3 regions of the Labrys neptuniae genome follow, and region 2 is predicted to be linked to each of the others. Evidence: predicted binding sites of a transcription regulator. Region 2 holds the regulator's gene; each other region holds the start of a gene.

Region 1 (4,348 bases), 620 kb from region 2:
CGGTGCGGTCAAGGATGCCTCCTACGGCATCGACATCAAATATGATGGGCTGGTGCTGCCGCAGTCTCCGGTCATCCCAGGCTGGGTGGCTCCGCTGGTTCCGGGCCAGGGCAATATCGATGTGAAGTTCGAGGGCGTCGATCTCGAGGCCATCACCAAGCTGGCGATCGAGAATTTCGATGCGAGCAAGGATCCGCCGATCCCCAACGAACTGACGCCGCAATTCCTGGCCCTCTTCATGGCCGGACAGCCGCATGTGACCCTGGCGCCCAGCACCTTCACCGCCCCGGCCGGCGCCGTGAGCGCTGAAGGCAAGATGAGCGTCATGCCGAGCCAGAAGGGCAAGGTGACGATTTCGGCCACCAATCTCGACCAGATCATCGCGGCCGTGAACGCCGCGCAGGTTCCCAACAAGGAATCGGCCCTGATGGGCATCGCCCTGATCAAGGGACTGGCCAAGACCGGTGCTGACGGCAAGGCTGTGTGGGATGTCGATTTCGACGCGGCGACCAAGGCCGTGAGCGTCAACGGCCAGGTGCTCAGCGCTGGCAGCGGCGGCGGTGCCGGTGGTGGCGACGAAGGCGGCAGCAGCGACGACGAAGGCGAGGGCGACAACGCTCAATAAGGGCGCTTGTCGGTCCGGATGCCGGTGTGTTGAAGGGGCAGGCGCGAGCCTGCCCCTTTCGTTTGGGGCGAGGCGTTGCGCCACGAGGCGAAATCGATCGGACGCGCCTTGCTCCCGGCAGTTCCAGAGGGGGGAGGGCGGAAGTCCAAAGAAAAACCCCCGCGGATCGCTCCGCGGGGGTGATGTTTCCGGCGACGAAGAAAGGCTTAGTCAGCCTTGGCTTCGCCAGTTGCTTCGGCCGCAGCCGGCTGCTGGGTCGTTTCGGCGGCGCGGGCATTGTGCAGCGGGCGGATCGTCTGGAAGGAGGCGCGCTCCTGGGCCGCAGGGCGGCCGGTCAGGCTGACGACGTCGCGGCGGATCGAGGCGATCAGCTCGCGAATGGAACCGCTGTCGCCGTCGGGACGATATTCCTCACCGAGCACGTCGAGCTTGGCGCAGAGCTCGACCGCGTTCTTGGCGGGAGCGCGGGAGATCGAATTGGCGATGGAGCGCAGTTCGGCGACGAGTTCGTCGCGCAGGCCCTTCTGGTCGTCGGCATCGATGATCGGGGAAGCGAGCATGCCGCGCAAAGCGGCGCGCCGCAAACCCAGAGCCGCTACCGTGTTGGCCCCGTCGCTCGCTTCGCGCTGTTGTCCTGGTCCTGCCATGTTGCTGCCCTCGTATGGAACTAAGAATTGAAGTGTGCGGCTCCCCTGCACGCCCAATGTGGCGAAAGAGCGATGACGGAAAGCGCGGCTCGGATTTTCGACCTGCTTGTTGGGCAAGTTATCGGGCAAAGGCAAGGTTTTCTTGGCCGGATACGGCAGATTCCCACATGATTCGAGGCGAAATGGCCAAGTTCGACATGGCAGGGCCTTTGGTGCGGTTTGGTAAGCGGATAGTTAAGGTCAGGCGCTTGCATTGTGTGAACAAATGTGGAACAAACTAGTTGTGCATGAAGCCAATTCCCTTGCGGGTGCGGCGCCGGGAGCATGCTAGAGCAGGAATGATGGAGGCGCCCCTCGGGGCGCCATGGGGCGTGCGGGCCGGTTAGGCCGGCAGGCTGTGAAGCGAAGGAAGGAAGCCTCGATGTCGGGCTCGGTGAACAAGGTCATTCTGGTCGGTAATCTCGGCCGCGATCCGGAAGTGCGGCGGCTCAATTCGGGCGAACCGGTTGTCAACCTGCGTATTGCCACGACGGAGAGCTGGCGTGACAAGGCCACCGGCGAGCGCAAGGAGAAGACCGAGTGGCACAGCGTGGTCATCTTCAATGAAGGGCTGGCGCGCATCGCAGAGCAATATCTGAAGAAGGGCTCCAAGGTTTATCTCGAGGGCCAGCTCCAGACCCGCAAATACAACGATGCCTCGGGCGTGGAGAAATATTCCACCGAGATCGTGCTGCAGCGCTATCGCGGCGAGATGACCCTCCTGGATTCGCGCGGCGGCGGGCAGGGTGATGGCGGCCGGGATTATCAGGGCAACGATTTCGGCTCGTCGAGCCCGATGGAACGTCGCCCGGCACCGGCCGGCTCGAGCAAGTTCTCCTCGGCCGACATGGATGACGACATCCCGTTCTGAAATCGGACGAGGCCCATCGACAGGCTATCCGAAGCGCCGGTCACGTCCTGTGGCCGGCGTTTTGCTGTCGGGCGCGTCAGGAAGCGCGATCATCACGCCGCCCCGGTGACGGAAAAGAAGCCGAACGCGCTGCGGGCCCGCTATCCGGCCACGATCGCCCTGACCCCGTCGACGATGAACTGTACCGCCAGGGCCGACAGCACGATGCCGAGAAGCCGTGTCAGCACGACATTGCCGGTGATCCCGAGCAGCTTGTTGATCACCCCTGCCAGCCGGAACGAGACGTAGCAGCAGGCCGTGACGAAGGCGATGACGAGAAACAGCGAGGCGAATTTGGCGGGCTCGCCATGGGCCTGGGCGGAGAGCAGCATCACAGCCGTGATGGCGCCTGGGCCGGCGATCAGCGGGATCGCCAGCGGAAAGGCGGCGACATTGGAGATGAAATCCTTGGTGATGGCGGTCTCCGCGGTTTCGTTTTTGCGAACGTTGGAGCGGTCGAACACCATTTCATAGGCGATAGCGAACAGCAGGAGGCCACCGGCGATGCGGAAGGCCGGGGTGGTGATGCCGAGCAGCCTGAGGAAGGGTTCGCCGGCAATGGCGAAGAAGGCGAGCACGCCGAAGCCGATCACGCTGGCGCGCCAGCCGACCGAATGCTGCTGCTCCTTGTTCATGCCGCGCGTGACACCCAGGAAGATCGGGCCGAGGCCGGGCGGATCGACCACCACGAGCAGGGTGACGAGAGCGGCTGTCAGATAGTCCAGAAGCGGCGTCATGAAGCCCCTCGATCGATCATTTGCTCGCGCCAAGATTGACGCTGCGGCCCAGCCTGAATATGGCTGTGCCTTCCGCTTGCGGTCGAGGGAAATCAAGCCGTCTCGCACGCCGCCTGGCTTCCCCTCCACAAGCAGCAGAAAAAATCGGATCGAATATGTCAAATCTCTATCCGGCCGAGCTCGTCGCGGCCGCCAATGTCTCCGCCGCCTGGCCATTCGAGGAGGCGAGGAAGCTCGTCGCCCGTCTGCAGAAGCGGTCCGGCGACAAGAAAGAGGTCCTGTTCGAGACCGGCTATGGTCCCTCGGGCCTGCCGCATATCGGCACCTTCGGCGAGGTCGCGCGGACCACCATGGTGCGCAATGCGTTTCGCCTGCTGACGGAAGATCGCGTCCCGACCCGGCTGCTCTGCTTCTCCGACGATATGGACGGCATGCGCAAGATCCCGGACAATGTGCCGGATCCCGAAGCGCTCAAGCCCTATTTGCAGATGCCGCTGACCCGTGTTCCCAACCCGTTTGGCGGCGACTACAAGAGCTTCGGCGATCACAACAACGCCATGCTCCGCCGCTTCCTCGATACGTTCGGGTTCGACTACGAATTCGCCAGCGCGACGGAATACTACGCATCCGGCAAGCTCGATGCCGTGCTGCTGAAGGCTGCCGAAAAGTACGACGAGATCATGGCCGTCATGCTGCCGACCCTCGGCGAGGAGCGGCAGGCGACCTATTCGCCGTTCCTGCCGATCTCTCCGAGCAGCGGGCGGGTGCTCTATGTGCCGCTCAAGGATGTGAATGCCAAGGCGGGTACCATTACCTTCACCGATGAGGACGGTGTCGACAAGACGCTGCCGGTCACCGGCGGCAAGGTGAAGCTGCAATGGAAGCCGGATTTCGGTGCGCGCTGGGCGGCGCTCGATGTCGACTTCGAGATGTTCGGCAAGGACCACCAGACCAACGCGCCGGTCTATGACGCCATTTGCGAGATCCTCGGCGGTACGGCCCCGGAGCACTATGTCTACGAGCTCTTCCTCGACCAGCACGGCCAGAAGATCTCGAAGTCGAAGGGCAACGGCCTGACCATCGACGAATGGCTGACCTATGCCACGCCGGAGAGCCTGGCATTGTACATGTACCAGTCGCCACGCTCGGCCAAGAAGCTGCATTTCGACGTCATTCCGCGAGCCGTCGACGAGTATCTGCAATTTCTGGGCGGATTCGGGCGGCAGGATGCCAAGAACCAGCTCGGCAACCCGGTCTGGCATATTCACGGCGGAAATCCACCGGCGCCGGAGACGATCGGCCAGGAAGGCGCGCGGACTACGATCAATTTCGCGCTGCTGCTCAATCTGGTTGCCGTCGCCAATGCGGAGAACAAGGACGTGCTGTGGGG
Region 2 (4,348 bases):
CACCAACAGCAAGACGATCTATAGGGGTGTCTATGGTGGCGATGGCGGTAATACCATCACCAACAGCGGTACCATCTACGGCAATGTCCAGACCGGAGCTGGCAACGACAAGTTCACCGAGTCCGGTGCCGGTCTGGTGACCGGCGACTTCTATTTGGGGGCGGGCAACGATACCTTTGTCGGTGGTGCCAGTGTCGAATATGTCCACGATCAGGCCGGCAACGACATCTATGGCCTCGGTGCGGGCAATGACGTCTATTTTGCCTCGAACGATGGCGGTACCGACAAGGTGGATGGCAGCACCGGGATCGACGTCTTCACTGTCGATCCCGCTACGACCGACCCGCTCAATATCAATCTGGGCATCACGGCGGCTCTCGGCCTGAATGCTCAGACCGCAACCTTCGGCACATCCGGCGGCAGCGAGAATGTGAAAGGCTTCGAGATCGTGTGGGGCACCGCCGGCAACGACACCATCGTCGGCGGAGCGATAGCGGAAACACTGCACGGCAATGACGGCAACGACATTATCGCCGGCGGCGTTGGAGCCGACATCCTTTGGGGGGAGGGCGGCAACGACATCTTCAAACTGCTGGGCGTCAAGGACAGCGGATTGACCCGTGCGGCAACCGACACGATCATGGACTTCACCCAAGGCGAGGACAAAATCGACCTCAGTTTTCAGGAGTTCCACAGCCTGATCGCCAATAGCGATTTCACCGGCTCGTCGGGTGAACTGCGTTATATCTTCCAGGGTGGGCAGACCATGCTGCAGGGCGATATAAATGGTGACAAGAAGGCGGATTTTCAGATCGCGATCCAGGGCACGGTCAATTTGCAAAGCAGCGACATCATCGGCCTCACCTGAGCGTTGGCTGCATCGCGTCTGAGCGAGAAGGTGGCGGCCCCATGGGCCTCCGCCCGCAATTTTCGGGGTAACGATCGCGCGTTTTGAGGCGGTTACCCCGATCGTACCCGCCGTCTGGAAGGGGCCACCGCCACGCTAATTTCACCAGTATTTGCCGGTGGACATTGCTTCAGGAATGATGATGATCGCGTCTTTCGCGTCGCCAAGGGAAGTTTCATGAAAATCAGCGCCCGCAACCAGATCAAGGGCACGATCAAGAGCGTGACGAAGGGGCAGACGACCTCCCACATCCAGCTCGAGGTCAACGGCACCATCATTACTGCGTCGATCACCAATGAGGCCGTCGACGACCTCAATCTCAAGCCCGGCCAGAATGCCTATGCCGTCATCAAGGCCTCAGACGTCATGATTGCTGTCGACTGACCTGTCTTCCCGGTTCATGACGACCTTCGGCGGTGCTCGGGCGAATAGTGGTTCGAGCACTCCTGGTTGCCTGGTGTCGAGCGGATTAGCCTGCGAATTCCGGAGGTTCTCTCAGGCAATCCGCAAGCCCAGTTCGGCCAGCAATTGGCCGGCCTGGCCTTTCGAGATCGTGGCGCCCTTGAAATAACGGGTGTCTGCCAGCTTCAGCCCGCCGAGATCGGCACCGCGCAAGTCGGCACCCTCGAAGCGAGCATCGACAAGATTGGCATCACGCAGACTGCATTCCTCGAAGATCGCCTCGCGAAAATCACATTGGCGCAAATCGGCCTGGGTGAAGTCGAGGCGACGCAGCACGCTCTTCCGGAAGGAAAAGGCCGGCAGCTTGGCCGACATCAGCAGAACTTCCTCGAAAACCAGCCCCAGCCCCGAGGTTTCGGAGAGGTCCGCCCCGGTCAGCTTGCAACCGGTAAAAGCCGTCGAGGCCGCCTTGGCGCGCCGGAAGCTGGTATTGCTGTAATCACCGGTGCGGAACGCCGCTTCCTCCAGGTCCGTGCCACGGAAATCGGCGCCGCTCGCTTTGCAGTTGCGCCAGAGTGTATTGGCAAGCCTGGCGCCGACCAGCTTGGCGTTTCTGAGCCTGCAGCGCTCGAAGGCCCAATGAGAGAGATCGAGACGCGAAAGATCGCACTCCTCCATCTCGCAATCGACGAGGGAATGCGGAAGCTTCGCCGCGAGCAGGTTTTCGACATCGCGGCGCCGCAAGCTGCAGTTCGCGATCGCGCGAAGCGCGTTCATAGCCGGCAAGCCACGATGTCGGCCACGCTCAATAGCGACGGAACAAACCGACCAGCTTGCCCTGGATCTGCACCCGGTCGGGCCCGAAGATACGGGTTTCATAGGCCGGATTGGCGGCCTCCAGTGCGATGGAGGCTCCGCGCTTGCGCAGGCGCTTGAGTGTCGCCTCCTCGTCGTCGATCAGTGCCACGACGATGTCGCCGGTATCGGCGTGGTCCTGGCGGCGGATAAGCACGGTGTCATTGTCGAAGATACCGGCTTCGATCATGGAATCGCCGCGCACTTCCAGGGCGAAATGATCGCCGGAGGACAACATTTCCGGCGTGACGCTGATGGTGTGGCTCTTGGACTGGATGGCGGAGACCGGCGTGCCGGCGGCGATACGCCCCATCACCGGGACGAGGACCGGCCGGCCGACCTCGTCGTCAATTTCAGGCCTGACGGGGCGAACCTTGCCGAGATTGCCCTCGATTACATTGGGGCGGAAACCACGCTGGGAAGAGGCGAGCGACAGGCCGCCACCGCTCGGCACCGCCGATTCGGGCAAGCGCACCACTTCCAGCGCACGGGCGCGGTTGGGCAGGCGCCGAATGAAGCCACGCTCCTCCAGCGCCATGATCAGGCGGTGAATGCCGGACTTGGACCTGAGGTCCAGTGCTTCCTTCATCTCATCGAAGGAAGGAGGCACACCCTGTTCCTTCAGGCGCTCATGAATGAACCGAAGCAATTCATGTTGTTTCTTGGTCAGCATGGCTATCCCGTCGTGGCGGCCGCGAATCACGGTGAAGGTGTAAACAAAACAAGAACAGTGCTACATGTTCCTACTGTGTTCTGCAACAATGAAGTTCAGGTTAAAGACGTGGTCAATAGCCGGCCGCACGGAGATCGATGATCTCGCAGGTCTCACCCGCCTTTGCTTCGGGTGCGAAGGGCGGCCGGATCACCAGGCAGTCGGCATGCTGCATCACGCTGACGAGCGACGAATCCTGCAGTGCCAATGGCTCTACCTTGAGGATGTCTGACGTATCGTCAAGCAGGAAGCGGGCCCGTATATAATCCTCGCGGACATCGTTGGCCGGCCAGGAGCGGGCAAAGACGGCCTTGCGGCGTGGCGGGCCGGCGTCGGAACGGCCAAGCAACGCGCGCAGCAGCGGCACCAGGAAGAGGACGCCGCAAACCACGGAGGAGACCGGATTGCCCGGCAGTCCGAGGATGTGCATGGCGCCGAGCCGCCCATGCAGCAGCGGCTTGCCTGGCCGCATCGCGATTTTCCAGAAGCCTAGCCGCATGCCTTCGCGGGTCAACGCGGTCTGGATCAGATCGTGATCGCCGACGGAGGCGCCACCGATGGTGACGAGCACATCGGCCTTTTCGGCGCGAGCTCGCTTGATGGCGGCTTCCAGGGCCGGGAAGTCGTCGCTGGCGATGCCGAGGTCGAGCACTTCGCCGCCTTCGGCCTCGACAAGGGCGCGGATGGCGAAATTGTTGGAGGCAACGATCTGGTTTTCGCCGATGGCCTGGCCGGGCAATACCAGTTCGTCGCCGGTGGCGAGGATGGCGACCTTGGGGCGGCGGTGGACCGGCAGACCAGGGTGGTTCATTGCGGCGGCGAGGGCGATATCGCGGGGGCCGATGACGGTTCCAGGCCTCAGGGCCTCACGGCCTTCGGCAAAATCCAGTCCGCGGCCCCGGATATGCTGGCCGGGCTTGGCCGTGGCCTCCAGGATGACGCGATTGCCGTCGCGCCGGGTCTGTTCCTGGATCACCACGGTGTCGGCGCCGTCAGGTACGGGCGCGCCCGTAAAGATGCGCACGGCCTGGTTCTCGCCGACCCGACCGGCATAGCCATGCCCGGCGGCAGACTCGCCGATCAATTCGAGGCTGGCTCCCTGCTTGGCGTCATCCACGCGTACTGCATAGCCGTCCATGGCCGAGGCGTTGAAACCGGGCTGGGTTCTCAGCGCGGTGATGGCGGAAGCAAGCACGCGTCCGCGCGTGGCGTGCAGTGGCACGGTTTCGACAGGAAGCGGGGTGACGCCGGCAACCACCTTGGCCAGCGCGTCCGCGACGGGAAGCAGGCTCATGGATTTTCCTCCGCATGCCAATCGCCGGATTTGCCGCCGGACTTCTCTACGAGCCTGATCGCCTCGATGCGCATGCCCCGGTCGGCGGCTTTGACCATGTCATAGATGGTCAGGCAGGCGACGGAAACAGCGGTCAGCGCTTCCATCTCCACGCCGGTCTGACCCGCGACCTTGGCTG
Region 3 (4,348 bases), on a different contig from region 2:
GACGAGGCCGTCGAGCGCCGTCCGACCCTGTGCCATCACGAAGGACGTTACGATCCAGGCACGCAGAACGACGGCGAGCCAGGCCGTGACGGCGATCAGCGCCGCAAAAAGGCGTCCGGCTGCCTGGCTGCCCGTCATGAATCACCTCGATCGCTGCTGCGGCTGGCAACCCAGTCTAAAGCATCGAGCCGAAAAGTGGACGCCGGTTTCGCGAGAACGATGCGGCCACAATAACTTACGGCCTCGGCCGAGGCTGGCAAACCCGCAGCGGTCAATAGGGATCGCTGCGTTCGAGGATCTCCTGGCCCATCAGCACGCAGTCGCCCGGGATCTGGGCGTAGATCAGGCGCATGCGATACTCGCCCTTGTAGATCGAGCCCTCGACCTCGATCACATCGAAACGCCCCTTGCCGACCAGGGCGCCGACGGTACCGATCGCCTTGACGCTATCGGCATCGACGCGGGCGCGGTCGTCATTGTCGGAATGGAAAGCCAGCAGCTTGGTGGCCTGCTTCACCGCGGCATCGGCGCAGCGGGGGCGGGGAGCGGCCAGGGAAGCGGTGGTGCCGGCGAGCAAGGCAAGGGAGGCGAGAAGGACGGGAATGCGCATGACATGTCTCGGGTGAACATCGGCTGGGTGGTGTCTGCAGATAGCGGCTTGGCGGCCGCGTCGCCAGCGTGCCGATCAATCCACCCGGCTGCTGACATCCACGATCTCCTGGCCCAGCATGGTGCAGCGGCCCTGCGCATAAAGAATACGCACGCGATACCGCGCGCGATTGACGAAGCCGACCACCTCGATCACATCGAGGCGGTCACCGATCTCGGGGCGCTTGATCGGTGGCAGCACGCGGATCGGCAGTTCGCTCAAAAGAGCGTAATCGAGCGAAGTCCCGTAGTTGAAGGCGATCAAGGCTTTTGCCCTGCGTCCGGCATCTTCCATGCAGGGATGCTCCGCCGCCATCGCCAGGCCTGACGAGAAAGCTGGCGAGAAAGAAAGGGCAGCAGCGAAAAGCAAAAGGGAGGAGCGCAAGAGGATCACCTTTGAAGGAGTGGCGGATGCCATCGATAATCCGTCATTCTGCCGATGATGGTGCGCTTTCGCTCACGCCAGCACCGTCGCCCTGTCCGTCCGCGCCCGGTAGCTCAGCGCCTCGGCGATGTGGATCCGGCCGACATCGGCCTCGCCGTCGAGATCGGCCAGGGTGCGCGAAACGCGCAGCACGCGGTGGAAACCGCGGGCGGACAGACGCATGGCCTCCGAGGCGTCGCGCAACAGCTTGGTGGCGGCCGCATCGGGGCGGGCGACCTCCTCGACCACATTGACCGGCACGCCGGCATTGGTGGAGCCATCGGGCAGGCCGAGCGTGCGGTAGCGCCGGGCGGCGCGGTCGCGGGCCTCGGCCACCCGGGTCGCCACCTCGGCCGACCCCTCTGCCGGCGGCGGCAGGATGAGATCGGCGGCGGAGACGGCGGGCACCTCGACGACGATGTCGATGCGGTCGAGCAGCGGGCCGGAGATGCGGGCCTGGTAGTCGGCGGCGCAGCGCTCCACCGGCCCACGCCGGCAGGCGAAGCCGGGATCGTTGGCCTTGCCGCAGCGGCACGGGTTCATCGCCGCGACGAGCTGGATCCGCGCGGGATAGGCGACGCGGGCATTGGCCCTGGCGATCACGGCCTCGCCCGATTCCAGCGGTTGGCGCAGGGCATCGAGGGTCTGCGGCGCGAATTCCGGCATCTCGTCGAGGAAGAGCACGCCGTGATGGGAGAGCGAGACTTCGCCCGGCCGGGCATGGATGCCGCCACCGATCAGCGCCGCCATCGAGGCTGAATGATGGGGCGCGCGGAAGGGGCGCCGGCTGGTGAGTTCGCCGCCGGCGAGCTGGCCGGCCACTGAATGGATCATCGAGATTTCCAGGAGCTCGGCCGGCACCAGGGGCGGCAGGATCGAGGGCAGCCTTGCCGCCAGCATCGACTTGCCAGAACCCGCCGGACCGATCATCAGGAGATTATGCGCGCCGGCTGCCGCCACCTCCAAGGCGCGCTTGGCTGTCTCCTGGCCCTTGATGTCCCTGAGATCGGGCAGGGTGGCCGGCGCCGCGGCGATGCGCGGCTGCGGGCGGGAGAGCAGCTGCGTGCCCTTGAAATGATTGACCAGCTGGATCAGGGAGCGCGGGGCGAGAATGTCCATCTCGGGGCCGGCCCAGGCCGCTTCCGGACCGCAGGCGGCCGGGCAGATCAGGCCGAGCCCGCGGCCATTGGCGGCGACGGCCGATGGCAGCACGCCGGCGACCTTGGTGATGGTGCCGTCGAGGCCGAGCTCGCCCAGCACGCAGTAGCCCTCCAGCGCATCATGCGGAATGGCGCCGATGGCGGCCATCACCCCGAGCGCGATGGGCAGGTCGAAATGCGAGCCTTCCTTGGGCAGATCGGCCGGGGCGAGATTGACGGTGATGCGCTTGGCCGGCAGGGCCAGGCCGGCGGCGGTCAGGGCGGCGCGCACCCTTTCGCGCGCTTCCGACACCGCCTTGTCGGGCAGGCCGACGATGGTGAACACCACCGAACCGGTCATGATCTGGACCTGCACGTCGACCTGGCGCGCTTCCACGCCCTCGAATGCCACCGTCGCGACGCGCGATACCATCTCGTTTCCCCGTCAGCCTGCCCGACGATAGCGAGGAAGCGCGGCATCGCCAAGCAAAATGAGAACAAAACGTGACTATCGGTGCTCGACAGTTCGGTGAGCACCGAAACATTCGGCTACGGTTCCAGCTAGGCAGGAGGGCATGAACAGCCTCGATGAGAACGGGAACGCGATGGCCGGCATGGCGAACATGGCAAACCAACCGGTGTTGCTTCTGGCGCTTTCTGCCCTTTGGGGAGCGTCCTACGCCTTTATCAAGGTCGGCGTCGAAACCATTCCACCGGTCACGCTGATCGCCGCCAGGACCCTGATTGCAGGAGCCATTCTCGTCGCCGTCCTCCGGCTGCGCGGGCTGGGATTGCCGGCGGATCGGCGGATATGGGAGCGCTTCGCTCTTCAGGCCTGCCTCAACAGCGTCGTGCCTTTCACCCTGATCGCCTGGGCCGAACAGACGACCGATGCGGGCCTTGCGACGATCCTGAATTCCACCTCGCCGATCTTCGCCTTCCTGCTGACGGCGGCGCTCACCCGCCACGAAGCCGTCACCGGCCGCAAGCTGTTCGGCGTTGCGGCAGGGCTGATCGGAACCTGCCTGATCGTCGGCGTGGAGGCGCTCGGCGGCTTCGGGCATGAAATGGGCGCGCAGCTCGCCATCGTCGCCGCCACGCTCTGCTATGCCGGCGCCGCGATCTTCAGCAAGTCCTTCAGGGGGCTCGATCCGATGATACCGGCCGCCGGCTCGCTGGTCTCTGGCGCGATGGTCCTGGTGCCGGCCAGTCTCATCGTCGATCGCCCCTGGACCTTGGCTCCCAGTGCCACTTCCGTGCTGGCTCTCCTTGCGCTTTCTGTTTTCTCGACGGCTGTGGCTTTCGTGATCTATTTCCGGCTCGTGCAAACGCTCGGTTCCGTCGGCACGACCGCACAGGCTTATCTTCGGGTGCCGATCGGTGTTGCGATCGGCGTCCTGTTTCTTGGAGAAACGTTATCCTCGACGGCTTGGGCGGGCCTGGCCTGTGTGGTCGTCGGTGTCGTCGCCATGACGATGCCAGCCCGAAAGCTCGGATGATAAGCCTCGCCTTGGCTCTTCAAGCCCATGCGATTCGAGGAATGGTGAGTCTGTCTCTCATAACCTTTCGGTTATGTCTGGCGGCCAACATACTATTTGTAGCGATTTCCGCCCTCTGCGACATTCCCCCAAGCTCTGCATCCTCTGCCGCCAAACAGGCCATGAGGAAAAACAAAAGAGACAGATTGGGGAGGCGCGCATGAAATTGTCATATGCCCTTGCGGTTATCGGAGCCTTGCTGTTGTCGGCCCTGGCGGCCGGCCCGCTCGCGGCAGCTCCGACTTCCTCGATGGAACCCAGGACCGGTCCCCAGGGGGCAGCCTTCTGGGACGACGTGCCCACCGAGGTGCCGGCCGGCGCCAAGCGCGGTGACATCTATTGGGTGCAGCAACGTTTCGACGCTCCAAAGGGCGCCAAGGCCTGGAACGTCGTCTATGTGACGGAAGGGGCCGACGGCAAGCTTACCTATGTGTCCGGCGAGATCTACCTGCCCGCCGCCTCCAGGAAGCAGCCTGGGCACCTCGTGCTCTGGAACCACGAAACGGCCGGCATGCAGGATAGCTGCGCGCCCTCCCGGCGCAGCCTCGTCGACAAATGGGGCATTCGCATCCCCGCCCTGGAGCAGATGCTGGACAAGG

The links. Region 2 encodes LexA, which represses DNA repair genes until DNA is damaged. Its sites were predicted from a motif close to TGTTCNNNNTGTGTTCNG; they were not measured.
Region 1: ssb (single-stranded DNA-binding protein) is a predicted target of LexA. The motif match lies at 1,530-1,547, and genes of this name have one in related genera.
Region 3: ABXS05_RS08505 (YifB family Mg chelatase-like AAA ATPase) is a predicted target of LexA. The motif match lies at 2,694-2,711, and genes of this name have one in related genera.

What each region holds. Positions count from the first base shown of each region.
Region 1 is NZ_JBFNQD010000001.1:181,626-185,973, forward strand. Features, by position in the region: gene ABXS05_RS00800 (hypothetical protein) at 1-625, shown strand, start outside; gene ABXS05_RS00805 (hypothetical protein) at 832-1,272, opposite strand; gene ssb (single-stranded DNA-binding protein) at 1,694-2,182, shown strand; gene ABXS05_RS00815 (MarC family protein) at 2,323-2,958, opposite strand; gene ABXS05_RS00820 (lysine--tRNA ligase) at 3,114-4,348, shown strand, end outside.
Region 2 is NZ_JBFNQD010000001.1:801,995-806,342, reverse strand. Features, by position in the region: gene ABXS05_RS03930 (hypothetical protein) at 1-868, shown strand, start outside; gene ABXS05_RS03925 (TOBE domain-containing protein) at 1,085-1,291, shown strand; gene ABXS05_RS03920 (pentapeptide repeat-containing protein) at 1,403-2,086, opposite strand; gene lexA (transcriptional repressor LexA) at 2,115-2,837, opposite strand; gene ABXS05_RS03910 (molybdopterin molybdotransferase MoeA) at 2,950-4,170, opposite strand; gene moaC (cyclic pyranopterin monophosphate synthase MoaC) at 4,167-4,348, opposite strand, start outside.
Region 3 is NZ_JBFNQD010000002.1:249,042-253,389, forward strand. Features, by position in the region: gene ABXS05_RS08490 (Pr6Pr family membrane protein) at 1-138, opposite strand, end outside; gene ABXS05_RS08495 (hypothetical protein) at 272-610, opposite strand; gene ABXS05_RS08500 (hypothetical protein) at 686-943, opposite strand; gene ABXS05_RS08505 (YifB family Mg chelatase-like AAA ATPase) at 1,106-2,644, opposite strand; gene ABXS05_RS08510 (DMT family transporter) at 2,787-3,710, shown strand; gene ABXS05_RS08515 (lipase family protein) at 3,910-4,348, shown strand, end outside.